Siphonobacter curvatus: one gene and its partner. The protein of the gene in region 1 interacts with the protein of each later gene in a pairwise test. Links are inferred from orthologs where the notes say so. Each region holds a gene or a part of one and is shown in the gene's direction. Other genes may lie near its edges.

Region 1 (15,035 bases):
TCCTTTCAGCGTAGTCGCAATATTACCAACGCCGCACAACTGCCAGGTACGAGTCTTGGCATCAAAGAAGGCCAGCGTACCTACCAGGCCGCGGGTTTTCTTCACCGCTCGGTGTAAGAGTCGGATCAGTTCCGAAGGGCGAGACTCGGTACTGGTTTTTAGGGCTTCAATAGCGGTTTGAACGGCCAAAGCGGCTTCTGGACCGTGGCCGAGACCATCACCGAGAAAAAGCTTTACCTGCTCCGGAGCGATTTTTGCGAAAAAGCCATCACCGCTTTGCGTTTCACCGGGTTTAGGTACGACAATCGAACGGATGTCCAACCTGGACATCCGACGCTGTGGCACTACCTTGTAAATGCGAGACAGAATGATCGTACCCCAGTCCGGCTGGGAATAAATCTGAAACGTATCCGAGAGACGTTTAATCGAACCCAGACCGTGGCCCAGGGTCTGGGTCGTGGACATGCCATCTTCCAGCATTCGGGTTGGGTCAGCAATGCCGGGACCCTGATCAATACTGATGAGTTCGATTCCACTTTGATTCGCTTCGTTGAAGGATCGGACCAGGATTTCTCCCCCGGTAGCGTGTTTGATGAGGTTGGAGGCCAGTTCGGCTACGATTAGATCAATCTCAGCTAGCCGATGCGTAGGAAATTCCAGCTGGGAGGCCATGCTGTGAATTTCCCGTTTCGTAAGAGCCAGATAACTTCGATCTGTAGCCGCAAAACTTCGATGATTATCCATTCTTCCATTTAATAACGGTCACGGTTGTTCCTTCTCCAACTGCACTTTTGATCGAGAATTCACTCATGAGCCGTTTCGTACCAGGAAGGCCCAGCCCCAGGCTTCTGCCTGTGGAAAAGCCATCCTGCATAGCTTTATTGAGATCAGCAATACCGGGACCGCGATCGCTAAAGGTGAGTCGTATGCCATTTTCGCGACCACGACTGACGACTTCAATGAGCACTTCTCCGCCTTGAGCATAGCGTAGCATATTGCGTACCAGTTCGCTGGCTCCGGTAATCAGTTTAGTCTGATTGACCAGCCCCATGCCAATTTTGGTAGCGTATTCTTTTACCCGGTTTCGTAAAATCACGACATCCTGATCTTTCTGTATGAAGAGGCGATCTCTATTCAGGGTTATCATCTTCGTCTTCCTCTTCGTCCGGATCGGAAGCCAGCCGCGATTGCAATAAAATCATTCCTCGCTCCACATTCAGGGCCGTAAACACGCCATTAAGTGGCAAACCCAGCTCGACCAACGTAATCGCAACGGCCGGCTGCATGCCCACGACAACGGTTTCGGCATCCAGAATTTTCGACATGGTGGCGATGTTACCCAAAATTCGGCCCATGAACGAATCCACGATCGATACCGCTGAGATATCAATCAGTACCCCCCGGGCTCCGGTTTTATGAATCATCTGTACCAAGTCCGTTTCCAGATTCAAGGCAATCCGATCGTACAAATCAATCTGAATGGTCACCAGCAGAAACTGGCCCATCTTGAGAATTGGAATACGGTCCATTCCTTACGCTTTTTTATCCTTTCTAACTTTAATCACTTCCAGTTGTAACATCGTAAAGGCCTGCCGCAGGGCACTGGCCAGCGTGGCTTTGGTAATGATGGAAGAAAGATCAATACCGAGGTGTACAATGGTCTGGGCAATTTCGGGACGAATACCACTAATAATACACTCAGCCCCCATCAGACGCGTAGCACTAACGGTTTTTATTAAATGTTGAGCGACCAGTGAGTCGACTGCCGGAACGCCAGAAATATCCAGAATAGCAATACTACTTTCGGAATTGACAATTTCGACGAGCAGGTTTTCCATCACAATTTGCGTGCGGGCACTGTCGAGGGTACCGATGATTGGCAGAGCAATGATGCCATCCCAAACCCGAATGATCGGCGTAGAGATTTCAGCAATTTCATCCGTCTGGCGAAGAATGACTTCTTCCCGTCCTTGAATAAACGTTTCGAACGTAACGATTCCCAGGCTGTCGATGAGCTTGCTAACTTCGAGTAATTCCTGATTAAGAAGTGCCAAATCAGTAATTTTCGTCCGTAAAACGGAAAAGATGGCGTCCTTCAGACTAAAGATGAATACCGCCGTTTCGCGGGGCGTATAGCCCTGACGAGCCCGAGACAACGAAATACCCGCCAGAATTTCAAAGACGGGCTCAAAGTCCTGGGATTCAACTTGTGTACTATTGGCTTCGGTAAGGGTATGCAGTAACGCGTCAATCAATTCGATGGATTGCACACGTAAATCTTCGTTGGACATCAGATCTTCCCGTAACGTGGGATCTTCCATCTGATTTTCCATCCATAGCTCTATTATTTGCTCCTTTTGCGACTGGAGCATTTTAATAGTACTTGCTTTCATAATGTTCAAAATTCTGAATTTAAGGGTGTAAAGAAGACAACCGTTGCAGAGCCTTTTAGGTTTTGAAATAAATCGGGATGCCGGGAGCGTAAGTTAAGTAAACTTTGGTCGACTGCTGATGAAGAGCAAAGTATTCAACTAAAAAACCCCGCTTCGCTAACGAAAACGGGGTTTTATCTACTAAGATGTATCGGTACTAGTTACGGTAGAGTACTGATTTTACTGCTGAAACGACTCGCTTTGCGTTAGGAAGAACTTCTTCAATCAGCGTAGGAGCGTAGGGCAGGGGAACGTCACGGCTCGTGACGCGGGCAACGGGAGCGTCGAGGTAATCGAACGCGTAGCGTTGCAGGTGGTAAGCCACTTCGGCCGAAATAGAAGCCAGCGGAGCCGCTTCTTCGACAACAACGCAACGGTTGGTTTTCTTGATCGATTTCACTAAAGTGCCATAGTCAATCGGACGAACCGAACGAAGGTCAATCAGTTCCACGGAAATACCTTCTTTCTGTAATTCTTCGATGGCTGGCATCACGATCCGGGGGATCACTTTACCAAAGCTAACGATGGTTACGTCGGTTCCTTCCCGTTTCACGTCGGCTACGCCAATGGGGATCAGATATTCGCCATCGGGTACTTGGCCTTTGTCGCCGTACATCTGCTCCGATTCCATGAAAATGACCGGATCATTGTCGCGGATAGCTGATTTCAACAAACCTTTGGCATCCGCAGGATTGGAAGGAATCACCACTTTCAAACCCGGCGTATTGGCGTACCAGCTCTCGAAGTTCGACGAGTGCTGGGCTGCCAGCTGACCGGCGTTTCCGGTAGGGCCGCGGAATACGATCGGAGCATTGTACTGACCGCCAGACATTTCATAGATCTTAGCAGCCGAGTTGATCACCTGATCAATAGCTACCAGCGAAAAGTTAAACGTCATGAACTCAATGATCGGACGCAAACCATTGGCCGCCGCTCCTACGCCGATACCGGCGAAGCCTAACTCGGCAATGGGTGTATCGATTACGCGTTCCGGTCCGAATTCGTCAAGCATCCCTTGAGATACCTTGTACGCACCATTGTATTCAGCAACTTCTTCGCCCATCAAAAAAACGCGGGGATCACGTCGCATTTCCTCGCTCATGGCTTCGCGGAGAGCCTCCCGAAATTGTAATTCTCTCATGTTCAAAGTTTCTGTCGTATGTCCAGCTTGAATGTCTTCGTAAAGACCTTCAAAATTAGGAATGGATCAGCAATTGACAAGGTTTCTGCCCCATGATTCCCCATTTATCGTTAAACTTTTACTGGAAGTCCCGTCTAAATTTCTGGGAAAAGCAGTCTTATGACTAAAAAATAGGGAATAAAAAGGGAGGTCGGTAAAATAAATTTTTTTAAAATATAACTATTGCATTATAAAGTAATATTAAACATTGACAATTTTGATTTTTTTTTGTTACTTTGAGAAGAGATTTTAGTAGAATTTTATGCTTACGTTTTTAAGTCGGCTAAGCTTTTCTAACCGGGCGATGCGGTGACTTGAAACAAATTACCCCCCTCCATTGAACTGAAAACGGGATGAACGAGCCGCCGTTCGATCCTTTGAGTGCCTCGGTAAGATTCTGTTGATCAGGTCTTGCCAACGTTGCGTATTCGGTCTCACGAATATGCAGAAGAGTTAGACTTTGTCGTCAGTGAGTTGGATCCAGAATTAAAGCTGGAAAAGCCAATGAGCTGATCAGGAATGTCGACTGAGTTATTGGCCATTTCAAGTTTCATAGTTCAATCATTTTAATCCGGAATGTTATGACTTTGGAAGAATTTCTCCAGAGCGAAGAGTGCGTGCTGATGTTGATTTTTCAACAATACAGCCCCTCGGTAAGCCAGGCTGAACGAGTGCTGGAAAGCTTCGTAAGTCAGCACCCTAAAGACGCTCGTTTGCTACGAGTAGCTTGTGGCACAGAAGATGAATTATTTAAACGGTATAAAATTCGCTCGAATCCAACCGTGTTGGGCTTGCGTAAGGGTCGGGAAATCTGGCGGCATGAAGGATGTGCCGATGCCCAGACGATGGATCAGGTAGAATCTCGTTTGGTAGGGAATCACGTCTAACTGGTCGAACAACCCAAAGTTTACGTACTTTTGCAGACAGAGCAATTGTCTAGTACATGGTACCCATTCGGTCAGTTTTAGCAAAGCCCGTCGCGGCCTGGGTTATATCAAAGCGTCGTCAGTGGGAACGTAAACCCGCTGAAACGCAGCAGTTTTGGTTAAATAAATTACTGGATTCCGCCCGGAACACCGAGTTTGGGCGGAATCACTTTTTTAAAGACATTCACTCCCACGCTGATTTTCAGCAGGCTGTACCCATTCGGGACTACGAAGCTCTGAAACCTTACGTAGAGAAAGTAACCCACGGCGAGCCGGATATTCTCTGGCCCGGCAAGCCCCTATACTTCGCTAAAACTTCGGGTACTACGTCAGGAATTAAATACATTCCCTTATCCAAAGAATCCATCGGATTTCACATCAACGGAGCCCGCGATGCCCTGTTGAGCTATATTCACGAAACGGGACGCTCGGAGTTTCTGGATAAGAAACTCATTTTTCTTTCGGGAAGTCCGGAAATGACGACTAAACACGGGATTCACGTGGGTCGCCTTTCCGGCATTTCCAATCACCACGTTCCGGGCTACCTGCGAACCAATCAGCTGCCCAGCTGGGAAACCAATTGCATTGACGACTGGGAGACCAAGCTCGACCGGATCATTGACGAGACTATTCACCAGCCCATGTCACTCATCTCGGGTATTCCGCCCTGGGTGCAGATGTACTTTGATCGGATTCAGGCCCGTACGGGTAAGAAAATTAAGGATGTGTTTCCGGATTTTCAGGTGTTTGTATACGGCGGCGTAAATTTCGAGCCGTACCGAGCCAAGCTATACGATTCCATCGGCAAGAAAATCGATTCCATTGAGACGTATCCGGCTTCGGAAGGCTTCATTGCCTATCAGGATAGTCAGGTGCATCCGGGTCTGCTGATGTTACTCAATCAGGGTATTTTCTACGAGTTTATACCGGTGGAGGAATTTTTCACGGAGAAGCCCCGGCGCCTGAGCATTGGCGAAGTGGAAGTAGGCAAGAACTACGCCGTGATCATGAATACCAACGCTGGCCTGTGGGCCTACAACATTGGAGATACGGTGAAGTTCGTTTCCAAGGATCCGTATCGGATTATTGTAACGGGACGGATCAAACACTTCATTTCGGCATTTGGCGAGCACGTGATTGGGGAGGAAGTAGAAAAAGCGATGGCCTACGCCGTAAGTCGTCAGCCCGAAACGCAGGTGGTGGAATTTACAGTAGCTCCGCAGGTAGCCCCCCCGGAGGGCGGTTTGCCGTACCACGAGTGGCTGATTGAGTTTGCCAATCCGCCGCATGATCTGGAGCAGTTCCGCCAGGATCTGGATACAAACCTGACCAAGCTCAACGTGTACTACGACGATTTGATCAGCGGAAATATTCTACAGCGTCTTCAATTGACGTCCTTACGGCGGGGAGCCTTTATTGAGTTTATGAAAAGCCAGGGCAAGTTGGGCGGACAGAATAAAGTACCTCGCCTAGCCAATGACCGTACGGTTGCGGATCAGCTCAAACCACTGGTATAAAACGTAGCGAAAGCCCCCATTTAAAAGAGTACCCATTCGTATGCAAAAACGGAATATTGCCATTCTGGGCTCAACCGGCTCTATTGGTACGCAGGCCCTAGACGTCGTGCGGAGTCACCCGGAAGCTTTTCAGGTAGAAGTCTTATCTGCTCAAAATAACGCAGCTTTACTCATTGAACAGGCGGCTGAGTTCAAGCCGAATGTAGTGGTAATTGGGAATGAAGATCTTTTTCCAACAGTTCAGTCCGCTCTGGAATCACTGGATATAAAAGTCTACTGCGGAATTCAGGCCCTGGCCAGCGTCGTTCAGATGGAAAGTATTGATCTGGTCCTGACCTCCATGGTAGGGTACGCCGGCTTGTTACCCACGCTGAAAGCCATCGAAGCCGGGAAGTCCATCGCTTTGGCGAATAAAGAAACGCTGGTCGTGGCAGGGGAGCTGGTTACAGAAGCCGCCCGGAAAAAAGGCATCAATATTTACCCCGTCGATTCCGAGCATTCGGCCATTTTTCAGTGTCTGGTCGGAGAGTTTCATAATCCCATCGAGAAGATCATTCTGACCGCTTCCGGCGGACCTTTTCGCGGAAAAGACCGGGAGTTTCTGAAAACCGTCACCAAAGCTCAGGCCCTGAAACACCCCAACTGGGTGATGGGAGCCAAGATTACGATCGACTCCGCCAGTCTGATGAACAAAGGCCTGGAAGTCATTGAAGCGAAGTGGCTGTTTGGCCTCGAAGCTCCGCAGATCGAGGTAGTGGTACATCCGCAAAGCATCATCCATTCCCTCGTCCAGTTCGAAGACGGTTCCATGAAGGCTCAGATGGGTTTACCCGATATGCGTTTGCCCATTCAGTTTGCTCTGGGGTACCCCAACCGAATGCCTTCGGATTTTCCCCGCTTCAACTTCATGGATTACCCGACCCTCAGTTTCGAACAGCCGGATGCCAAGACCTTCCGCAATCTGGCCCTGGCTTACGCCGCCCTCGAACGCGGGGGGAACGCCTGCTGCATTCTCAATGCGGCCAATGAAGTAGCAGTAGCCGAGTTTCTGAACGATCGGATTGGTTTTCTGGAAATGTCGGACCTGATTGGCGAATGTCTGGAAAGGGTGTCGTATCAGGCGAATCCCAGCTACGAAGATTACGTACAGACGGATACGGAAACGCGTCGTTTAGCGGCTGAGTTACTAAAATCACACTCTCTATACTAATTAACTGTATTGTTGAATGAAACGCTATACCCTGGCTCTTGACCTGGTAGATGATCCCACTTTGATTGCTGAATACGAACACTACCACGAAGCCATCTGGCCGGAAATTAAGGAAAGTATTCTCGGGCAGGAAGTAACGGCGATGGAAATCTACCGGACGGGTAATCGCCTGTTCATGATTATGGAAGTGACGGATCAATTTTCGTTTGAAGCGAAAGCTGCCGCCGACGCCGCCAATCCGAGAGTACAGGACTGGGAGCAACTGATGTGGAAATACCAACAGGCCATTCCCTCCGCCCAACCCGGTGAAAAATGGGTACTGATGAAAAAAATATTTGCATTATAAATTGTTGATGACCGAAGCAGACGATACCTATCAAACCATTGAGGCACCGGCGGAAGGCCTGTTCAAGGACAAAGGCAGTAAATTCATCGGTTACGCCTATCCTTTGGCAAACGAAGAGGAAGTCAAACAATACATAGCCGAATTGCGAGAGCTACACCCCAAAGCCCGGCACTATTGCTGGGCCTATCGGCTGAGTCCAGACCGGACGGTCTTTCGCGTGAATGATGATGGTGAACCTTCCGGATCGGCGGGGAAGCCCATTCTGAATACACTTTTATCGAATAATCTGACCAATATTTTAGTAGTGGTGGTTCGTTATTTCGGCGGTACGCTATTGGGTGTGCCGGGCTTAATTAACGCGTACAAACAGGCCACGCAGGAAGCCATTCATGCGGCAACTACTGTAGAAAAAACGGTTAATGAAGTATATCGGATTGATTTCGATTATTTGCAAATGAACGATGTCATGAAGGTGATGAAAGATGACAACGTACGCATTTTGAATCAGCAATTCGATAATCAGTGTAGTTTGAAGTTTATGGTTCGGAAGGCTTTATCGGAGTTTATCTTGGGAAAGCTGGAGAAAGTAGAGGGGATAGGGGTTGAATGTATTGAAACAGTATAAAGCCTTTAAGAAATCTACTTTCGACTTCAAGATAAATTTATAATTATTCTGAGAAATAAAATACCTATTTTGAGAAAATAAAGCACAGGTTGAGGTAAAAGAACCCTACTATTATCTGCTTTTATATTGAATAATAAACTGATTATCAGAATTTTATTTAAAATGAAAAGCTAAAACTATCTTTGGCATAAAGCTTTTACCGTTATACGCGTAAACCAAATGTGATAAAACGAAAAACGAAGCACTTGTTTAACTGAGAAAATCCCTGAGGAATTTCAAAAAGTTTAGATAAGGTCATCTCGTCATTCCATGAATAGAGGTTACGACCGTTACTATGGAATGAATACTGGAACCCCTTCATATTGATCACGAAATACACAAGAGATTAGGTTTGAGTACTTGTTAGTTCGACTCCTGAGAGTAAAGCAATAGAAGAAAGGAATACCGGAGAGACAAGCTTCCAGTCGTAAAGGGAAAGATGAGTCACCGTTGAAGTGCTCTAGATACTTTTCCAAGCGTTAGGTTTTTTTGAGAAGTGGCCAGTGATAACTGACCACTTTTCCTTTTTTATGGCTATTTCAAAGCCTGATAGGTAAGCCAGGCGGCCACGTAAGCGATGCCCGTCATATACGCAAACTGAACTGCGGGGTAAAACCAGGACTTCGTTTCGCGGTACGTAGTAGCCAGTGTACTGATGCACATCATGGCGAACACATAAAAGATCAGTAGAGAAAAGGCAACGGCTGGGGTGAAGCGGGGCTCGCCCGTTTCCGGATTGATCTCTGTACGCATTTTGTCTTTTACCGTGTTGGTATCGTCATCACCGCCCAGACTATAAATCGTTGACATTGTTCCAACAAATACCTCGCGGGCGGCGAAGGAGGTTAATAAGGCAATACCAATTTTCCAGTCGTAACCCAAGGGGCGAATCACCGGCTCAATCCAGTGACCGAAACGGCCTGCATACGAAGCTTCGAGTTGGGCCGCGGAGACGGCGTTGTTTAGCTCCTGCTCCGGCAACGTTGGATTTTCGGTCCTGACTTTTTCTTCGGCTTTCTCAAAAGAATCGCCCGGACCATAACTGGCCAGTACCCACAACACAATCGAAATCGCAACGATTACTTTACCAGCCTCCAATACGAAGGCTTTTACGGCATTGTAAACGGATAAGGCTACATGATCGAGACGGGGTAACTGAAAGACGGGCATTTCCATAATAAAGAAGCTCCGTTCTTTCACTTTCAGAATCTTTTTCATCACCCAGGCCGAAAGCAAGGCCGAAACAAAGCCGAGCAGGTATAAAGCCATTAAAGCAAAACCCTGTAGATTGAAAACCCCCAGGATCGTCCGATCGGGTACTACCAGTCCAATCATAATGGTGAAGATAGGCAGACGGGCTGAGCAGCTCATCAAGGGCGTTACCATGATCGTGATGAGGCGGTCTTTCCAGCTTTGAATGGTCCGCGTACCCATGATGGCGGGTACGGCACAGGCCACGCTCGAAATCAGCGGTACTACGCTTCGTCCGTTCAAGCCGACACTTCGCATGAGTTTGTCCATCAGCACCATCACGCGGGCCATATAGCCGGATTCTTCGAGTAAAGAAATAAATACGAACAGAAAGGCGATTTGTGGAATGAAGACGACCACTCCGCCAATCCCGGCAAGTAATCCATCGGTAAGCAGGCTGGTAAGCATACTGTCGGGTAAGACCGATTTCACCCATTCATTGAGGGACGCCATGCCCGTATCAATCCAGTCCATCGGGTATTCCGCCAGCGAAAAGATGGATTGGAAAATGAGGAAAAGAATACCAAAGAAAACAGCGTATCCCCAGACCGGGTGCAGCAAAATTTTATCCAGCCGGGTCGTGAACGTTTCCTTCAGTTCACCATCTTTTTTACGAACGGCCGCATCGGCGATTTTACCCAATAGAGCGTACCGATCGACCGTTTCTTTGGCCTGAAAATCCGTGTGCTGAAAGCTATGTCGCTGGTTAATGGCCTGTAACTGAGAACGATTCTCAGTAGTCAGAAAGCGTAATTTTTCGGCCTGGCCAGCCATCAGCATGGCTAGATAGCTGTTATTGACACCGAATTTTTCCTTGACTTCTTCCAGGAAATCCTTGGATACACTCTCGAACTGCATGGTAGGCTTGGGCCGTTCGGCGTGTTCGAGTAATTCGCCCTTGATGGTAAACTTCAAATTATCGAGTCCCTCCGCCGATTTTGCGTTAATGAGCACCACCGGAACACCCAGACGGGATGATAATAATTCCGGGTCGAGCGTCAATCCGTGAGCTTCCGCCACGTCCACCATATTCAGGGCCAGAATGGTATGAAAGCCCAGATCGGCCACCTGACTAAACAGGAGCAGGTTACGCTTCAGGTTAGAAGCATCGGCTACGACCACGACTACATCAGGATAATCGTTGCTGGAAGGGTTGGCCAGTACATCCAATACGACCTGTTCATCGAGCGACTTCGGGTACAAACTATATGTACCGGGTAAATCGACCACCGTAGCATCCGTATTTTTATCCAGACGCGTCAGGCCTGCTTTCCGATCAACGGTTACGCCGGGAAAGTTTCCGGTTTTTTGCCGGAGGCCCGTTAAGGCATTGAAAAGGGTAGTTTTGCCGCAGTTCGGATTGCCGACTAACGCAATGATGGGGGTATCTGCCATTACTTACTAATCAAAGCTCGGGAAAGAGTTACTGCAATTCCACCACTGCAGCTTCATCGAGCCGCAGCGAAAGAATATAATCGCCGACCTGCAGACAAATCGGATCGCCCAGGGGAGCAATGGCCGTCAGCCGGATTTCCGTACCGGGCAGGCACCCCATCTCCAACAGTTTCAAAGCCAGAATCGTATCTTTAAACCCGGCAATAATTCCTTTTTCACCGATTCGTAGCTGGGATAAATTCCGTTGCGACATAGTTTTTACTTCCTTCCGAAAACTGTACTACTATTTGGATTCATTCTAAACGAGGGTCAAAAATAGAAAATAGTTCCCAACCCGAACCAGATTTTTTCACATTCGCTTCATTTTGGAGTAAAGTCAGACCCTACTGATCGAAAGGCAATGCTTCCCGCCAAACAAGACCAGCAATCCCGACAGTTTTATAAAAAATACAACCAACCAGCCGAATTGTACCGTACCTTTGTAGGAAAGTACAGGAAGGTAAAAGGCGGCTGAAACCGGAGGCATTTGCCAATCCTTTTGGCTGAACGAGTAAAACCAGTATGCGGGAAGTTAACGCTCTGATAGCGAAAGAAATACGTCTCGAATGGAGGCAACGAAACGCCCTTAATGGGATGTTGTTATATTTGGTGAGTACTATTTTTGTGTGCTACCTCAGCTTTCGTTTGAAGTCCAATCGACTGGAGCCGCTTACCTGGAATACCCTCTTCTGGATCATTCAGTTGTTTACCGCCGTGAGTGCCATTGCCAAGAGCTTTACGCAGGAGCGGGCCGGACGACTGCTCTACTACTACACGCTGGCGAGTCCGGTCGGAATCATCCTTTCCAAGATGATTTACAATACGGTGCTGATGCTGGGTTTGTCCGTACTGGGCTTCGGCATTTATGCGTTTGTGATGGGGAACCCGGTAGGGGATGTCGGAATGTATTTGGTGGCGATTGTACTCGGCGCCCTGGGGTTTGCCGGAACGCTAACGATGGTGGCCGGTATTGCCAGCAAGGCCGAGAATTCGCCGACGCTGATGTCCGTGCTGAGTTTTCCTATAATCCTTCCCATGTTACTGATGTTGCTGAAGCTCTCCAAGAATGCCCTCGATGGGCTTGACTGGGGTTCCAGCAGCGATGAAATACTCACTTTATTGGCACTAAACGGCATTGTCTGGGTACTGTCCCTGATTCTGTTTCCGTTTATCTGGAAAAGCTGAGTAATGTTTTAGTATTCTAATCATTGACGGATCAAGATGGCCTGGTGGAAGTACCTTTGTATGTTATTGCTTTTTTACGTGTATACGGGAGGTCTGCTGCTGCCCATTCCGCACCAGCCGATTCTTTACGAAACCGCCCGTAACCTTTATTTTCACGTACCGCTGTGGTTTGCGATGATTCTGCTGCTGGTCCTGTCGGTCTGGTATGCCATCAAGTACTTGCGGAAGGGAGAGATTGACGATGATATTCAGTCGGTGGAGCTAGCCAATACGGGATTGATTTTCGGAATTCTAGGTTTCATTACGGGAGCCATCTGGGGGAATTATACCTGGGGTAGTCCGCTACCGCAGGACCCAAAGTTGCTTTCCACCGAAATTGCCATGCTGATTTACCTGGCTTATTGGGTACTGCGGGGCTCTTTCCGTGACGAACAACAACGGGCCCGCATCTCGGCGGTATACAACATTTTTGCCTTTGCTGCCTTTATTCCGCTGACGATCATTTTGCCGCGACTGGCTTCTAATTCACTCCATCCCGGCAATGGTAGTAACCCCGGTTTCAAGATTTACGATTCCGACCACAAAATGAAGCTGGTTTTTTACCCGGCAGTGATCGGGATGATTCTGCTCGGGTACTGGATTTCGTCCCTGCGGATTCGCTACCGGCGTTTGAACGAAATTGTAGAAAATAAGTAAGCAAAGTCATTGTGAGTACCCGTGATTTGGACTCATTTTGTAGCGTTAAAAAAGTTAATGGGTTGTCTGGAATCGTATTCATTACCTTACCCTTGAACGCGTGATCGGATGCCCCCCTCATTCATGAAAAAAGCAGGATTATTTTTATTGTTAAGCCTCTTGTCGGGCAACCTTTTTGCTCAGCAGGATGTTGAAATGGCCGATACCATGCGTTCCAACGGAAAAATCTTCGTGGTAGTGGCCGTGATTGCGGTCGTACTCATCGGGTTGATTCTGTACCTGCTGAACCTGGATCGGAAGCTTTCCCGTCTGGAGAAAGAGATTAAACATTAGTCGTACCTCTCATTGCTTGCAAACCGCAACGTTATCCTTTCGAGCAAACAAATGAAAAAAATACACCTCTTAGGTATTGCCGTGATTGCTGCGGCTATTTTCATTCTTCTCTCTACCGCTGGTGATGCCAGTACGTACGTTGATTTCGCCAAAGCCGAGTCTATGGCTAAGGAAGGCAACGAAAGTAAAGTACACGTGGTAGGCAATCTGAAAAAAGATCCTTCCGGTAAAATTCTGGATATGGAGTACAATCCAGCCGTAAATGCTAACCTGCTGACGTTCTCGCTGGTGGATGATCTGGGCGTAGAGCGTACCGTTATTTACCACGAACCCAAACCCCAGGATATTGAAAAGTCCGAGAAAGTAGTGGTGGTGGGCCGGATGCAAAACGGTGTATTTGCCTGCGATCAGGTATTGCTGAAATGCCCCTCCAAATACAACGATGCCAAAGCCCCAACGGCGATGAAATAAATTGATGGGCGAAGGCAGGAATTCATCATTTCTGCCTTCGCCCATTCACGCATTCTATCCTAACATTTATGCATTACTGGATTGGAAATACGGGCCACTTAGCCATTCTGACTTCGTTTATTACGGCGTTGGTGGCAACGTTTGCCTACGTAAAAGCTTCCCAGAATACCCTGGAGGCCAGTTCCTGGCAGCGGTTTGCCCGCTACTCCTTCTATGCCCATGCAGTAGCCGTAGTGACGGTGGTCGTCAGTCTGTACTGGATCATCTATAACCACTACTACGAGTACCACTACGCCTGGGATAACTCCTCGCGTTCGTTGCCGGCTTATTACGTGATATCCAGTTTCTGGCAGGATCAGGAAGGGAGTTTTCTACTCTGGATTTTCTGGCTGGCGATGATTGGCCTTACGCTGATTGCGTATTTCGGCAAAAGTAAAAACGAAGGCAAGGTACGCTTTGAAGCCCCAACCATGGCCGTATTTGGTCTGGTACAGGCTTTCCTTTGCTCCATGATTCTGGGCGTAGTCATTCCCGGATTGGAGATGAAAATTGGTTCATCGCCCTTCCTGCTCTTACGCGAAGCTCACCCCGAGTGGCCGGTTTGGGCCTTGAAACCCAACTTTATTCCGGAAGATGGCAACGGCTTGAATCCCCTGCTCCAGAATCCCTGGATGGTGATTCACCCGCCGACCTTGTTCCTGGGGTATGCCCTGACGCTGGTTCCTTTTGCTTTTTGCATTGCTGGCTTATGGCGGAAAGAGTATAAAAGCTGGATCAAACCGGCTTTGCCCTGGACGGCTTTAGGTTCGCTGATTTTGGGCGTGGGTATCATGATGGGAGCCATCTGGGCCTATGAAACGCTGAACTTCGGTGGTTACTGGAACTGGGATCCTGTAGAAAATGGTATCTACGTACCCTGGTTGGTACTGGTAGCAGCTCTGCACACCTTGATCATTTATCAGACCAACAAGAGTACGCTTAAGATTTCCAGCATTCTGATTATCGCTCAGTTTATCCTGATTCTGTACGCGACGTTTATGACGCGGAGTGGTATTCTGGGAAATGCGTCCGTCCACTCGTTTACGGATTTAGGACTCTCGGGTCAGTTATTGATTTACTTGCTAACATTCACGGTAGGTGCCATTGCCTTACTGGCCTGGCGTTGGAAAGATATACCGAGTTCCGACAAGGAAATCTCTACGTATAGCCGTGAATTCTGGATTTTCTGTGGGGCGACGGTGATCTGTCTGGCCGCATTCCAGGTTATTGCGACGACGTCCATTCCCGTATACAATGCCCTGGTCGCTAACTTTGGAATCAAGTCAAACCTGGCTCTGCCCGCTGATCAGGTGAAGCACTATACGGATTTCCAGCTTTGGTTCTTCGTGGT
Region 2 (15,322 bases), 1.1 Mb from region 1 along the record:
GCCTGCGTAAAATCGAGTGAACTTGTTAAAAAAAATTATTCCACTTCGACAATAGCTGGATTTACGGGAATACTTACAGGAAAGAATGCTACAAAAAATTACTTATTATCATTTACATAATCTAGCTTAAAGAACGCTTAATCCTGTTATCTAAAATCAAATACTACTCTCTATTACTCAGTTAGTGAATCAGTTACTAGTCGTTAAACAAAAAATCATCTCTCTTTCACAATTCAATTCATTTACTTCATACGTCTTTTTCAACCTATTATCAAGCGGACCATAAGTCACAAAAAAAAGCAGCCTTTCGTGCTGCTTTTTCTTTATACGATTAGCTTAGATACGCCGTAAATTAGTTTAGAGGTTAAGTGTGACACCGTTACATTTATTACTTATTGACTCTAGTTTCTAAAACAGGTTTCGTTCTTTTATGGATTCGATTTAACGTACTTTTTTCAAAGCCATCGCCACGTGCTGCTGAACGCCACTTTGGTGATGAATAACTTTAGCCGCGTTATTACGTTCAAACCGATGTTCGCTAATAAAGTAATGTAAACCCACTAACAAACCCAAAGCTACTCCTACGGCTGCAATCATTCGTCCGGCCTGTGCGGGCTGTACAATGAGTAGATTCGCACGGAGCGTTTTTCGCTCCATCCACCCTAGAGCGATCAAGCTCAACAAAACAAAGGTTAACATAAGCATAGACGTAGGAGTTTTGGTGAAAAGGGTGTTCAACAAATGTAGGATAATCCGTTTACTAACCAAACGCCTACTCGAAATATTTATGATTATTACAACAAAGTTTTAAGTTTTTTTAATGAAACGTACGCTACTAGATTGGTGATGGAGCACATCTGGTTAGACTTTGGTACTTTTAAAGTATTGAATCATGTTCTGCTAACCTTAAATTTCTGATGAGGTCACGGTTTATTCTCTTCGCTCTGTTTTATCTATCGTACACGTTTGGCTTCACTCAAGTACCTAAACCTCTCCCACCCGGCGAGATTCTCCTGAACCTCAAACGCTTGAATGTACTGGGTTCGGCCATGTACATGGCAGCCCACCCCGATGATGAGAATACCGTCATGTTAGCCTGGCTCGCCAAAGAGCGACTGGTGCGTACGGCCTACCTGTCCTTGACCCGGGGCGACGGCGGTCAGAACTTGATTGGTGCGGAGCAAAGCGAACTGATGGGTCTGATTCGTACCTATGAATTATTAGCTGCCCGCTCCATTGACGGTCCCGAGCAGTACTTCACCCGAGCCAACGACTTTGGCTTTTCAAAAAATACAGAGGAGACGTTAGAGGTGTGGGGTAAAGATGCAGTCCTGGCCGACATCGTCTGGCGAATCCGAAATTTCCGTCCCGATGTACTAATCTGCCGTTTTCCACCGGATTCCCGGGCGGGACACGGAAACCACTCGGCCTCGGCGGCCCTGGCCGAAGAAGCTTTTCAGCTAGCGGGAGATGCCAGTAAATTTCCGGAGCAATTGAAGTACGTAAAACCCTGGCAACCCAAACGGATTGTCTGGAATACCTTTGCCTTTGGCGTAAACCCGGCCCAGCGTCCAGCAGAAGGCAGTTGGATTTCGGCCGAAATTGGCGGTTACAATCCTTTACTGGCAACCTCTTATTCTGAACTTGCGGCCGAAAGTCGTTCGCAGCATAAATCGCAGGGGTTTGGTGTAGCCAGAAGCCGGGGCGTAAAGATTGAGTACCTGGTGCACAAAGCAGGTGATAAAGCCACGAAAGACGTATTTGATGGCGTAGAAACCAGCTGGAACCGGGTCAAAGGAGGTGCGGCTGTACAGGCGGTGGTCAATAAAGCCATCGAACAGTTTCGCCCCGATCAACCCGCCGCCATCATTCCTCTGCTCGTACAAGCATATCGACTCGTCGATAAACTGGACGATGCATATTGGAAAGAACAGAAGAAAAAAGAACTCTCCCAGCTACTGGTCGCCTGTGCCGGACTCTGGTACGAAAGTAACCCCTCCGAGTACGCCGTGGCGGGTGGCGAACCCGTACAGCTGACGACTACGTTCATCAAACGCTCCGAGGCTCCGGTCACGCTTCAATCGATTCGCTGGACCAGCTTCAATAAGGATACGACGCTAAATATGTCGATCCCTACTAACGAATTACAACGCCTGGTTTTTCAGACTGCCATTCCGCAAAATCAAACTATTACCCAGCCCTACTGGCTCATGCAGCCGAAAATGGGCAAAGGCATGTATCGCGTGGATGATCAGGCTCTGAACGGTCTGCCCGAGAAGCCTTCCGACTTTCAGGCTCTTTTTTCCGTAACCATCGGTGGACTGCCGCTGACGCTGACAACCCCCGTTCATTATAAATACACGGATGCGGTTCGCGGCGAATTGTACCGTCCCTTTGAAGTACGCCCGAGCGTAACAGCTACGCCAGCTGAAAAAGTATTGGTCTTTGCGGACGGTCAGCCGAAAACGTATACCGTGACGCTGAAAGCGTCGCAGGCGGGTGCATCTGGGAATGTGAGCTTGGAATTACCCGCGGGATGGAAGTCGGAGCCAGCTCGGATTCCCTTTCAGTTCGCATCGAAATTCCAGGAACAAACCGTTTCGTTCCAGCTAATTCCACCGACTCAGGCTTCGGAGGCTAGCGTACAGGTGAAGGTACAAACGGGCAATCAGACCAGTAATCGTGGCCTGTACGAGATTGGGTACGAACATATTCCGGCTCTTACGGTATTCCCCGTGGCAGAAAGCAAGCTGGTGCGTCTGGAAATTAAAAACAAGGCTAAGCTGATTGGGTACATTCCCGGAGCCGGGGATGAAATTCCGGCGGCCCTGCGTCAGATGGGTTGTACGGTGGTGAATCTGGGGGAAAAAGAATTAACGGGTTCGCTGGCTGCTTACGACGCCATAGTCGTGGGTGTACGGGCGTACAACGTCAACGATCGGATGAGCTACTACCAGCCCTTTCTAATGGACTACGTGAAAAACGGGGGTACGATGGTGGTGCAGTATCAGGTCAATTCCGGCCTTCAGCCGCTGAGCAAAGGCATGGGCCCCTATCCCTTTCATTTGTCACGGGATCGGGTAACGGTGGAAGAAGCCCCCATGCGATTCCTGAAACCCGAACATCCCATTTTGAATACGCCTAACAAAATTACCAATCAGGATTTTAACGGCTGGATTCAGGAACGCGGCCTGTACTTCTCCGACGAATGGGATCCGCAGTACCAAACCATTTTCAGTAGTAACGATCCCAACGAAAAGCCGCTGGACGGCGGTATGCTGGCTACTGCTTACGGAAAAGGCTGGTACGTCTTTACGGGTTACGCGTTTTTCCGGCAATTGCCCGCGGGTGTACCGGGAGCCTATCGGCTCTTTGCCAACCTGATTTCGTTAGGAAAGTAAGGGGTAAGTTTAGATTTTAGTTTGAAGAAAAGGGTTGAATACGCTCTGCTAAAGAGCTCATTCAACCCTTTTACCTGTTACGAGCCATGTAATCACCTCACTCATTCGCCCTCTTCACTAAAACAACTTCTAAATCCTACTTCACTTTAACCATCTATTTCGTTTCGTATACCATCGTTAATACGGGAATTTCAGCGTGGTTCACTACTTTTTCGGCGATGCTGCCGTGAAACCAATAGCTTAATCCTTTGCGGCCGTGCGTATAGAGGGCAATCAAACCCGCCTTTATTTCGCGAGCGTATCGAACAATACCGGCTTCTTCGCTTACTGCGTCAATGATTGTGTATTCGTATTTTTCAATTCCCAACTCTTCCGCTAATTGAGCCATTTCTTCTTCTAAATCTTCGAATGTACGATCCAGAAAACCGGTATTAACCGTTAGAAAATGAAGATTAGCCTCCGCAACCCCGGGAAACGTTAGAAACTGACGGATGGATTCTACGTTTGTAAAATCCGTTGGGAACAGTACGGTCTGAAGATCAAGCGGGTCTCCATTTTTCACAATCAGGACTGGGCATCTCGCCTGCCGGACTACCCGTTCGGCGTTTGATCCCGTCGTTTGCTCCTTCCAGCCCGAAGCTCCTTCAGACGCCATCACGATCAGATCTACTGTACTGGAAGCAATGGTTTCACCAATGGTTCCTTTCTGCCGGTCGACCAAAGCCGATACTGGTACTTTATGATATTTAGGCTGATCCAGTAGACAGCGAAGCCGATTCTCTACCCCTTCGATCCGTTCTTCAAAAGCATCGTCAGTATCTTTCATAAACAAGCTGTCTTGTAAAACGGGCTCCGGGTATTTGAGTACCCCCAGTAACCGAACAGAAGCCTGCATCGGTTGAGCCAGCTCAACGGCTAAGTCTAGTGCTTTCAGAGACAGTGAGCTAAAATCAGTGGGAACGAGTATGCTTTTCATTGCTTTGCGTCTTAAATGGATACCCAAAACAACGACAGAATGATTTCTTTAAGAATGTCAGGCGTAAGGTGATCTGGTGATAAAAATCAGTTTTCTTGATTGGGTATTTCGCGTTGTATAGAAATCCCCGCATGGCATACGAGGCTATTCCAATTGAATCCCTTCGGGGTTAGGTGTTCGGTTGAAGAAGGTACTGCAAGTTTTTACATTGTACTTACCATTTTAAAGCTTCAATCTTGATCTCCCCTTTTCCATTTTCTTTGTAAAATAAGGTAACCTGAGCAGGACGCGTTGTCCGTAGCATCCGCTACGGATTTTCTAGTTGGTAGGCTGTGCCTGCCGGGCTGGTTGCAAATCGTATGGTATCTGGTGCAAGTTTCCTATAAAGCCGTTCAAAGGCAAAACCCATCCGCCCGCTTATAAACAAAAAAATACCCCGACTTACGAGTCGGGGTATTTTTTAAAACTATATCGGATAGAAAGCTTACGCTCCTACGCCACGACGGATGATATTCAGAGCACCACCTGCTTTGAACCACTCGATTTGAGCAGCATTGTAGGTATGGTTTACTGGGAATGCTTCCGTTGAACCATCGGCATGGTTAAGTACAATCGTCAGTTGTTTTTCGGGAGCAAACTCCGTCAATCCAACGATGTCGATCGTGTCGTCTTCGCGAATCTTGTCGTAATCTGAACCGTCAGCGAAGGTCAGAGCTAACATGCCTTGTTTCTTCAGGTTCGTTTCGTGGATACGGGCGAACGATTTCACCAGAATCGCACGAACACCCAGGTGACGAGGCTCCATAGCTGCGTGCTCACGAGAAGAACCTTCACCGTAGTTTTCATCCCCTACAACGATCGTTCCTACGCCTGCTGCTTTGTAACCGCGTTGTACGCCAGGTACCGTTCCATACTCGCCCGTCAGTTGGCTCTTCACTTCATTCGCTTTTTCGTTGAAGAAGTTGGTAGCACCGATGAGTAGGTTATTGGAAATGTTATCCAGGTGACCACGGTATTTCAACCAGGGACCTGCCATAGAAATGTGGTCCGTCGTACACTTACCTTTGGCTTTGATGAGCAGCTTCAGGCCCGTGATGTCCGTACCTTCCCAAGGCGTAAACGGTTCGAGCAGTTGCAAACGATCGGAGGTGGGTGATACAATCACTTCCACCGTTGACCCATCTTCCGCAGGAGCCTGGTAGCCTGCATCTTCCACGGCATAGCCACGGGGCGGCATTTCCAGACCTTGTGGCTCATCCAGTTTCACGGCCTGACCTTCTTCGTTGATCAGCGTGTCCGTCATCGGGTTAAACGTAAGGTCACCTGCGATGGCGAAAGCCGTTACGATTTCCGGAGAAGCTACGAACGCGTGCGTATTAGGGTTGCCGTCGTTACGAGCTTTGAAGTTCCGGTTGAAAGACGTGATGATGGAGTTCTTTTTGGTAGGATCGCTGGTGTGACGAGCCCACTGACCGATACAGGGACCGCAGGCATTCGCCATAACAACGGCACCCATCGTATCGAAAATGCTGATGTATCCGTCACGCTCGATGGTGTAACGAACCAGCTCTGAACCTGGCGTAATCGTGTATTCCGCTTTAGGTTTCAGTTTTTTATCAACTGCCTGTTGAGCTACGGAAGCTGCACGGGTAATATCTTCGTAGGAAGAGTTCGTACAAGATCCGATCAGACCTACTTCCAGTTCAGCGGGCCAGTTGTTTTCCTGTACCGCCTGAGCGAACTTCGAAAGCGGCCAAGCCAAATCCGGCGTGAAGGGACCGTTGATATGAGGTTCCAGCGTCGACAGATCCAGTTCGATGAGTTGATCGTAGTATTTCGCGGGATCAGCGTATACTTCGTCATCTGAACGCAGGTATTCGGCAACACCGTCAGCCAAATCAGCTACGTCGGCCCGGCTCGTACCTCGCAGGTATTCGGCCATGCGTACGTCGTAAGCAAAGATGGACGTCGTAGCTCCGATTTCAGCACCCATGTTACAAATGGTTGCCTTACCGGTTGCAGACATACTTTCAGCTCCTTCACCAAAGTATTCTACGATTGCACCCGTACCACCTTTTACCGTCAGCTGACCCGCTACCCACAGAATCACGTCTTTGGCAGAAGCCCAGCCGCTGAGTTTACCCGTCAGTTTTACACCAATCAGTTTAGGTTGTTTCAATTCCCAGGCCAGACCCGCCATAACGTCGCAGGCATCGGCACCACCTACCCCGATGGCGATCATGCCCAGACCACCCGCGTTAGGCGTGTGTGAATCTGTACCGATCATCATACCGCCGGGGAACGCGTAGTTTTCCAATACTACCTGGTGAATGATACCCGCTCCGGGTCTCCAGAAACCAACTCCGTATTTATTGGAAACCGAAGAAAGGAAATCAAATACTTCCTTCGATTGTTGTACTGCATTGTTAAGATCTTCGGTAGCTCCTACTTTAGCCTGAATCAAGTGGTCACAGTGTACCGTTGAAGGTACGGCTACCTGCGGACGACCCGCCTGCATGAATTGCAGCAGGGCCATCTGAGCCGTTGCATCTTGCATTGCCACGCGGTCGGGTGCAAAATCAACGTAATCTTTTCCCCGTGAATACGCTCTTTCCAGAGGATTTTCCCAAAGGTGAGAATATAGAATTTTCTCGGAGAGGGTCAGGGGTCGACCGAGTACTTGCCGAGCGGCGGCCACTCGTTCGGGCATCCGGGCGTACACGGTCTGAATCATCTCAATGTCAAAAGCCATCGTTGTATCTAATCGTTTAAATAAATGAAGGAACAGGTTTCGCCCTCAAAAATACAAAACATGCGGGGTCATATTTCGATAAAATCTGAAAATCCTGCTTAACTATTATACATAGCTACTGCATTTGACAGTCCCGCCGTTTCTATTGGCATGTAGTTTTATGTCATTTTAACAAGCAAATCTGCCAATAAGTTTAGGCTTGAAAGGCACGAATTGCAGTGGTTTCGGAATTTTGTCCTTTACTTTGGCAGACACTTCCCATACCCCTACTACCACTAACTATGGCTAAAAAGAACCTCGTCATTGTGGAGTCACCGGCGAAGGCAAAGACCATTGAAGGTTATTTAGGAGCTGATTTTCAGGTTAAATCCAGCTACGGACACGTCCGGGATTTACCCGATAAAGGCCTCGCTATTGACATCAAAAATGGGTTTTTACCAACGTACGAAGTTTCTCCCGAAAAGATAAAAGTGGTCAATGAACTGCGGCAACTGGCTAAATCTTCGCAAGAAGTTTGGCTAGCGACCGACGACGACCGCGAAGGAGAAGCCATTTCCTGGCACCTTAAAGAGACCCTCGGCTTACCTGATACGACTAAACGTATCGTTTTCCGGGAAATCACCAAAACGGCCATTCAAAAAGCCATTCAAAGTCCGCGTACCATCAATCAGGATCTGGTGAATGCCCAACAGGCTCGCCGGGTACTGGATCGTTTGATTGGCTTTGAACTTTCGCCCGTCTTGTGGGAAAAGGTAAAACGCGGTCTTTCGGCGGGTCGTGTACAGTCCGTTGCGGTGCGTTTGGTGGTTGAACGCGAACGTAGTATCGACCAGCACCAGAGTAAATCGAGCTTTAAGGTCGTTGCTCAATTTCTGCTCGATGGTAATAAGGTACTACAAGCCGAATTGCCGAAAAATTTCGAAACGGAAGCTCAGGCCCGGGCTTTTCTGGAAAAGTGTAAAGGAGCTACCTTCAGCATCCGGAATCTAGAGACTAAACCAGCCAAGAAGTCTCCCGCTCCGCCCTTTACTACCTCGACGCTTCAGCAGGAAGCCAGCCGCAAACTGGGCTTCTCTGTAGCTGCGACCATGCAATACGCTCAGAAGCTGTACGAAGCCGGTAAGATCAGCTACATGCGTACGGATTCAACCAACTTGAGCGAGGAAGCTTTAGCTAAATCGAAAGCTTCGATCATCGAGCAGTTTGGTGAGAAATACTCGCAGCAGCGTCGGTACAAAACCAAGAATGATTCGGCTCAGGAAGCTCACGAAGCCATTCGGCCTACGGACTTCTCCGTACCTTCAGCGGGCGAAACCCGTCAGGAACAGCGTTTGTATGAATTGATCTGGAAACGTGGTATCGCCTCACAGATGGCCGATGCCCAATTAGAGCGTACCACAGCAACTATTGGCATTTCTACTACTTCAGAAGAACTCATCGCCCAGGGTGAGGTCATTAAGTTTGATGGGTTCCTGAAAGTATACTTGGAATCCAAGGATGATGAAGACGAAGAAAGCAAAGGGATGCTGCCCCCGCTTTCCATCGGTCAGATTCTGAATCTGGACGTCCTGAAAGCAACCGAGCGGTTTAGTCGTCCCCCTGCCCGTTTTACGGAAGCCAGTCTGGTAAAGGAGCTGGAAGAACGCGGCATTGGTCGTCCTTCCACCTACGCCCCGACGATCTCAACGATCATCAAGCGGGAGTACGTCGTTAAGGAAGACCGGCCCGGTAAAGAGCGGAACTTCAAAGAGTTGACATTGAAAAATGATGAACTCACGGAGAAAACGGGTAAGGAAACCTATGGTACGGAAAAAGCAAAACTCTTTCCGACAACCATCGGCATGATCGTTAATGACTTTCTGGTAGATAATTTCGATAACGTCGTCGACTTCAAGTTCACGGCGGATATGGAAGAAGAGTTCGATAAAATTGCGGAAGGCCAGATCGAATGGCAACGCATGATCGACAACTTCTACAAGAATTTTCACCAGACCATTGAGCAAAGTTCCTCTGCCGAACGTAGTTCCGTGAAATCGGCCCGCGAGCTGGGTATCGATCCCAAAACCGGTCGCATGGTTTCAGTTCGCTTAGGGAAATACGGCCCGTTCGCTCAATTAGGTGATTCGAAAGAAGAACAGAAACCGCAGTACGCTCCCCTTCCCAAGGATAAATTACTGGAAAGCATTACGCTGGAAGAAGCGATTGAGCTTTTCAAACTGCCGCGTACCGTTGGTGAACTGGAAGGAAAAGAACTACTGGTAAACATCGGCAAGTTGGGCCCGTACATCAAGTTCGATGAAAAGTACTACAATCTCAGCGAAGGCGATGATCCGTATACGATTGATGAAGAACGAGCCATTCAAGTGATTCAGGAAAAACGGGCAGCCGAAGCTTCCGACGCTATTGGTGAGTTTGAAGGTCAACCCATTTCGAAGGGCAAAGGCCGTTTTGGTCCGTACGTGAAGCACGATGGTAAGTTCTATTCCCTACCCCGGGGCATGAATCTGGATACGATTACGCTGGCCGAAGCGATTCAGATTATCCAGAATAAACGAACCGCCGAAGCCAATAAAATTATTAAGGAGTTTCCGGAAAATACGACGGTGAAAGTGCTCAACGGTCAGTATGGGCCATACATTCAGATTGGCAAGCGGAACGTGAAAATTCCCAAGGGAACCGAGCCCGCTTCTCTGACGCTGGAACAATGCCTCGAGTTAGGAGGCGAAAGTCCAGCAGCCGCTACGGAAGAAAAGAAAACGACTCGTAAGAAAGCAGCACCTAAAAAGTAAGCTGCCTCTGCTTAACATGTAGCAAAACTGCCCGCTATAAGCAGGCAGTTTTGCTTTTCAATAGTAGTGATTAGGCTGCAAAATTCTGTAAAAGAGATTGACCATCGGGGGACGTTACAGTCCCCCTTTTCATTTCTATTCATTTACGCCACACCTGGTTCGATCATGATTTAAAATTTTACTACAGCAAGGTATTCGATAGATGTAGAGGCTTATATGGACGGTTAATTGACTAGAAAACCTATTTATATTTTGTTAAACCGTGCAAAGTGTATCAAAGCCACAGTAGGGATCTTTTTACGTAAGTTTGGAATAGGTTTTGATCATACATGGCAAAGAAAAACAAACAAGTCTACATTCCCTGGTTCGATACAATCAGTGACTTCTTCGATACGTTCAGGATTGGCAAGGCAGAAAATAACTTCTTTACTATTATGCGAATGGAAGACCAGGCTAAAGGCAAGTTATTGTTCATGCCGCTCTTTCGTGGTAACTTTTTCAGGCTGGTTATTTGTAAAACACCCGGGCTTCGGTTTCTATTACCTGACGAAACCTTTAGTACCTCCTCAAACTCTATATATTTCACGTATCCCGGTAAAATAGAAAGCTGGCAACGTGTGGAAACCATATACGGTTACCTGATTTGTTTTACGCCTGAATTTGCGGGAATAGACCCGCTAAAGCCCTTGTTTGAAAAAGACTTCCCCTTTTTCGTGAACGGGGCTAATTCAATTTTAAGATTGTCCCAGGCAGATATGGATGCCATCGGCCATACCGCTGAAGCACTGCTTGACGAAATGAAATCCAGTAATGCCGATCATTTTGAAATGATACAACACTTGTTAAAAGTGTTGCTTATTCAGGTTCGCCGCCTGTACTATAAAGATAAAGAGGCAAAGACAGATTTCCAGTTAAAGCAGGCTTCGCTTATGATTCGGTTCAGGAACGTGTTGAATGCCTATTCGATCGATGCACCAACCGCCAAAAAGGAACAGAGGCCAAGCGTAAGAAGCATTGCGGCTGAACTGCACCTCACCCCTAGCCATTTAAACTTCCTCATCAAAAAATATACAGGACACACCGCTTTATACCATATCAATGAAAAGATACTGCTGGAGGCAAAAAGCTTGCTGACGCATACCGATCTGCAGGTATCGGAAATAGCCGATCTGCTGCAATTCAATGAGGCAGCTTATTTCAACCGGTTTTTCAAAAAAATGACGGGTATGACCCCTACGGCTTACCGCGATGATGCCCTTCAACTCATGTGGCGGCCTCTCGACACCCGAAATCGATAAAAAGTCCAATCATTACCTGAATAGGTGTAAGCCGTGTTCTTGTCATCGTTCCGAAGTTTGGCCCATTCAACAAACAAAAGAATGGACGGACTAACTAAAACCAGCAGAACGACTGCACAGGTATCTATGTTGCCGGTATATATCGTATCACTGGCTACTTTCATCATATTTTTTCAAGGCTTCATGGTAGCACCGCTGCTGCCCATGCTTTCCAAACAGTTTACCACTACTGTCCGGCACGTCAGCTTTATTGAACCTGCCTATCTGCTCGGGTATGGACTGTTTACTTTGGTGTATGCACCGCTTAGCGACCGCTTCGGCAGGTTCCGGATTATTGCCTTTTGCCTCTTTGTGTTTTCCTTGCTTACCTTATTAACAGCCTTCGTCAATGGAATTAATCAGATGATCTTCCTAAGGCTGTTAACAGGCATCGGTGCTGCGGGTGTTGCCCCTACGACCATTAGTTGGATTAGTGATACCTATCCTTACGAAAAACGCGGACACGCCCTAGGGATTTTCTTCGGCAGTATGGCAGGGGGTACAGCCTTTGGATCCAGTGCCGGGGCATTGATTACTTCTTTTGTAAGCTGGCGATGGCTTTTTGTAGGGGTCGCAGCAATTGGCTTGGTTATTTTTATGCTGACATTGCGACAAAAAAACAACTTCGAGAAAAGGGAAGCTGTGGCCAAAACCAAGGATAGTATTTTGCGGTCTTTCCACACAATCTTATCGACTGAAAGGGCAAGGTATACCTATTTTTATGTATTGGTCAATGGAATGTTCCATAGCGGTGTCTTTGCCTGGTTAGGTTATTTCTTTTACAAGAATTATGGACTGAACGAACGTCAGATTGGTCTTGCCTTATTAGGTTACGGTATTCCTGGACTATTGTTTGGGCCATTGTTAGGAAGGCTGGCTGATCGTTATGGGAGAAATAAAATTATCCCCATCGGCCTGTTTCTTGGGGCAGTTTCTGTGTTGCTGTTAAGCCAGAATTTTAGCCTTGCCGCTTCCTGCCTTTTAGTAGCCCTGCTTTCTTTTGGGTTTGATTTATCTCATCCGTTATTTGCCGCTATTGTCACCACGTTTAGCTCTAAAAAAGGTGCGGCTACAGGACTTTTCGCTTTTTTCCTTTTTTCAGGCTACGGCCTCGGAAGTCTGGTATTGAGCCTGATCGTCGATATCGGTCTAGATAAAGCATTCAAACTATTTGGAGCTGGTATTCTCGTGGCGGCTGTTTTTTCCATAGCTGTTTTCAGGAAAGAAAAGTAGGAACAACATTCACACCTATGCTTCCTATAGTTTTTCACTCATTTACTAAGTTACTTCCTTTGAGTTATCGAATATTTTATGCTACTGTCATTGGCTTTCCATCTAACTCAGTTCGAAAAATCAACTTATTCATTTTTATTACTTGCAATTATTTGAATAAAAAGCGTGGGTTAATCCCCACCAGTTTTGATAATTCGCCACTACACATTTCACTCGGTTGTTAGGGGTTAGAGGCCGGACAGGTATCTCCTTAACTACAGGTTTAAAGTAGTTTAAAGTTTGAATGAGGCATGAAACACGTTTGGTCTTTTGTAATTTACTAGCTATCAAACTTTTCAAACCATAAAAGTGACAATTGGCAAGAGCTTACTAGCCGCTAGTCTTTTAAACCTTAAACCCGTTCAAACCAACGTAAACTCGCTTCACTTCCTATGAAAAAAATAGTTGTATTAAGCGGAGCTGGTATTTCCGCCGAAAGTGGCATTAAGACCTTTCGGGATTCGGATGGTCTTTGGGAAAACTATCGTATTGAAGACGTTGCCACACCAGAGGCCTGGCGAAGAGATCAGGCTCTGGTGCTTGACTTCTATAACCAACGCCGCAAACAGGCTCTGACTGCTGAACCCAATGCAGCTCATCACATTTTAGCCGAACTTGAAAAAGATTTCGAAGTTCAGATCATTACGCAAAACGTAGATAACCTGCACGAGCGGGCGGGCAGTACGCACGTCTTACATTTACACGGGGAGTTATTCAAAGCCCGCTCAACGAAAAATCCGGCCTTGATTTATGAGCTGGGGGACTGGGCTCTCAACGTAGGCGATCAGTGCGAACTGGGCAGCCAGTTGCGACCGCATATTGTGTGGTTTGGAGAGGAGGTTCCGGCCATTCAGGAAGCAATTCCGTACTGCGAGGAAGCGGATGTATTCATCGTGGTTGGCACCTCTTTGCAGGTGTATCCAGCGGCAGGTCTAGTTGATTTTGTTCGTCCGAATACGCCCGTTTACGTAGTCGATCCGAACCTACCCTCCGTTTCACGTCGGAAAAATGTAACGTATATTGCTGAAAAAGCCAGTCTGGGTTTACAAATGATTCAAAATCAATTGCAAGCTTAAAACACCCGAATGTCCGGAATCTGGGCCTTTTAACAATAATTAGTAGGCTTTCCCGGACTTTTCTTCCTATTTATGAGTTAATATAGGTGAAATTTCATTAACACGATTTGATATGCGTAAATGGTTCATTCCGGTAGCACTGCTTGCTGCCCATTTAGCAACCGCTCAGAATCAGGCTCCTGTTACGGAACCGGTAAAGACGAAAGCCCCAACCAACTGGTTTAATCTTGACTATTCGGCCGATAAAATCCGCGGCGTAAGTTCAGAGAAAGCCTACGAATTAGTCAAAAAACGTAAATCATCGCCCGTGATCGTCGGGGTGATCGATTCCGGAATTGATATTAACCATGAAGATCTGAAATCGAAAATCTGGACCAACCCCAAGGAAATTGCGGGTAACGGTAAGGACGACGACAACAACGGCTACGTGGATGACGTGCACGGCTGGAGCTTCCTCGGCAATAAAGACGGACAGAACGTTGATAAGGAAGGCCTGGAACTGACCCGGGAATACGGCAAGTACAAGAAACTTTTCGAAGGAAAAGCGGAAGCCGATATTCCTGCCGATCAGAAAGACGCCTTCACATACTATCAGGAATTAAAAATTGCCTACAACGAGAAAGCTCAGGAGTCGAAAATGATGCTTCCGTTGATTGAAAACCTGCTGAAGTCTTATACAGAAGCCGGTGCAACGTTGAAAGAATACCTGAAGAAGGATACCGTCACGGCGGAAGATGTAGCTAAAATCGATAAAACGACCGCCGATGGTAAGCTGAAGCGGGCGATTGCCGCCTACGAACGCGGTTTCCAAATGGGTTACAATGAGAAAGAGTTGCAGGAAGCTTACGATCATTATAAGACGGAAGCTGAAGTACAACTTAATCCGGATTACAACGCCCGTCAGACTATCATTGGTGATAATCCCGAAGATACCAAGGATCATAACTACGGCAACAACGACGTGATCGGCCCTGACGCTCGTCACGGTACGCACGTAGCGGGTATCATCGGTGCTGACCGGAATAATGACCTGGGCATGAAGGGTGTCGCTGATAATGTAAAAATCCTGGTAGTACGGGCAGTACCGGACGGCGATGAACGTGACAAAGACGTGGCCAATGCCATTCGTTACGCCGTTGACAACGGAGCTCAGATCATCAATATGTCGTTTGGGAAAGCGTATTCACCCCAGAAAGAAGCGGTTGATGAAGCCGTGAAATACGCGGAATCGAAGAATGTACTGCTGGTTCATGCCGCCGGTAACGAATCACAGAATACGGATGTAGAGCCTAACTTCCCGAACCGTAAACTCAAATCAGGTAGTGAGCCCAACAACTGGATTGAAGTTGGTGCGTTGAGCTGGGAACCCAACAAAGTGGCCAACTTCTCGAACTACGGTAAAAAAGGCGTCGATTTGTTCTCACCCGGCGTGGCTCTGTACTCCACCGTACCCGGTTCTAAATACGAAGAACTGGACGGTACGTCGATGGCCTCTCCGGTAGTTGCGGGTGTGGCGGCTCTGGTGAAATCTTATTTTCCCAAAATTACGGCCGCTCAGTTACGGCAATTGCTGATTGAATCAACTGTGAAGTTTCCGGAACAACAGGTTAATCAGCCCGGTGGCGAAGGTCAGGTTGCCTTTGGCGAACTTTCTAATTCAGGCGGTGAAGTAAACGCTTATAATGCCGTGAAACTGGCCCTAGAATGGGAAAAAGCGGG

The links.
Region 2: the proteins of C5O19_RS05025 (region 1) and topA interact in binary tests that used the Escherichia coli proteins (3 or more experiments, as listed by UniProt). The link is inferred for Siphonobacter curvatus from one-to-one orthologs.

What each region holds. Positions count from the first base shown.
Region 1 is NZ_PTRA01000001.1:1,238,384-1,253,418, forward strand. The notes cover bases 6,561-9,427. They hold C5O19_RS05025 (IMPACT family protein), read left to right. Parts: upstream 6,561-7,618; coding sequence 7,619-8,236; downstream 8,237-9,427. Other genes in these bases: C5O19_RS05015 (1-deoxy-D-xylulose-5-phosphate reductoisomerase), read left to right, coding at 6,561-7,265; C5O19_RS05020 (L-rhamnose mutarotase), read left to right, coding at 7,282-7,611; feoB (ferrous iron transport protein B), read right to left, coding at 8,810-9,427. Outside these bases: C5O19_RS04980 (ATP-binding SpoIIE family protein phosphatase), read right to left, coding at 1-744; C5O19_RS04985 (anti-sigma regulatory factor), read right to left, coding at 737-1,147; C5O19_RS04990 (STAS domain-containing protein), read right to left, coding at 1,131-1,529; C5O19_RS04995 (STAS domain-containing protein), read right to left, coding at 1,533-2,393; C5O19_RS05000 (pyruvate dehydrogenase complex E1 component subunit beta), read right to left, coding at 2,590-3,579; C5O19_RS05005 (thioredoxin family protein), read left to right, coding at 4,194-4,499; C5O19_RS05010 (GH3 auxin-responsive promoter family protein), read left to right, coding at 4,556-6,055; more of C5O19_RS05015, read left to right, coding at 6,096-6,560; more of feoB, read right to left, coding at 9,428-10,921; C5O19_RS05035 (FeoA family protein), read right to left, coding at 10,950-11,174; C5O19_RS05040 (heme exporter protein CcmB), read left to right, coding at 11,483-12,145; cytochrome c biogenesis protein CcsA, read left to right, coding at 12,206-12,841; C5O19_RS05050 (CcmD family protein), read left to right, coding at 12,965-13,174; C5O19_RS05055 (cytochrome c maturation protein CcmE domain-containing protein), read left to right, coding at 13,226-13,645; cytochrome c biogenesis protein CcsA, read left to right, coding at 13,714-15,035.
Region 2 is NZ_PTRA01000001.1:2,378,086-2,393,407, forward strand. What follows is about bases 7,011-10,164. They hold topA (type I DNA topoisomerase), read left to right. Parts: upstream 7,011-7,410; coding sequence 7,411-9,918; downstream 9,919-10,164. Other genes in these bases: C5O19_RS09915 (aconitate hydratase), read right to left, coding at 7,011-7,129. In the rest of the region: C5O19_RS09900 (hypothetical protein), read right to left, coding at 442-705; C5O19_RS09905 (PIG-L family deacetylase), read left to right, coding at 918-3,401; C5O19_RS09910 (universal stress protein), read right to left, coding at 3,556-4,377; more of C5O19_RS09915, read right to left, coding at 4,862-7,010; C5O19_RS09925 (helix-turn-helix domain-containing protein), read left to right, coding at 10,248-11,216; C5O19_RS09930 (MFS transporter), read left to right, coding at 11,298-12,488; C5O19_RS09935 (SIR2 family NAD-dependent protein deacylase), read left to right, coding at 12,920-13,603; C5O19_RS09940 (S8 family peptidase), read left to right, coding at 13,716-15,322. UniProt on the Escherichia coli protein: Releases the supercoiling and torsional tension of DNA, which is introduced during the DNA replication and transcription, by transiently cleaving and rejoining one strand of the DNA duplex.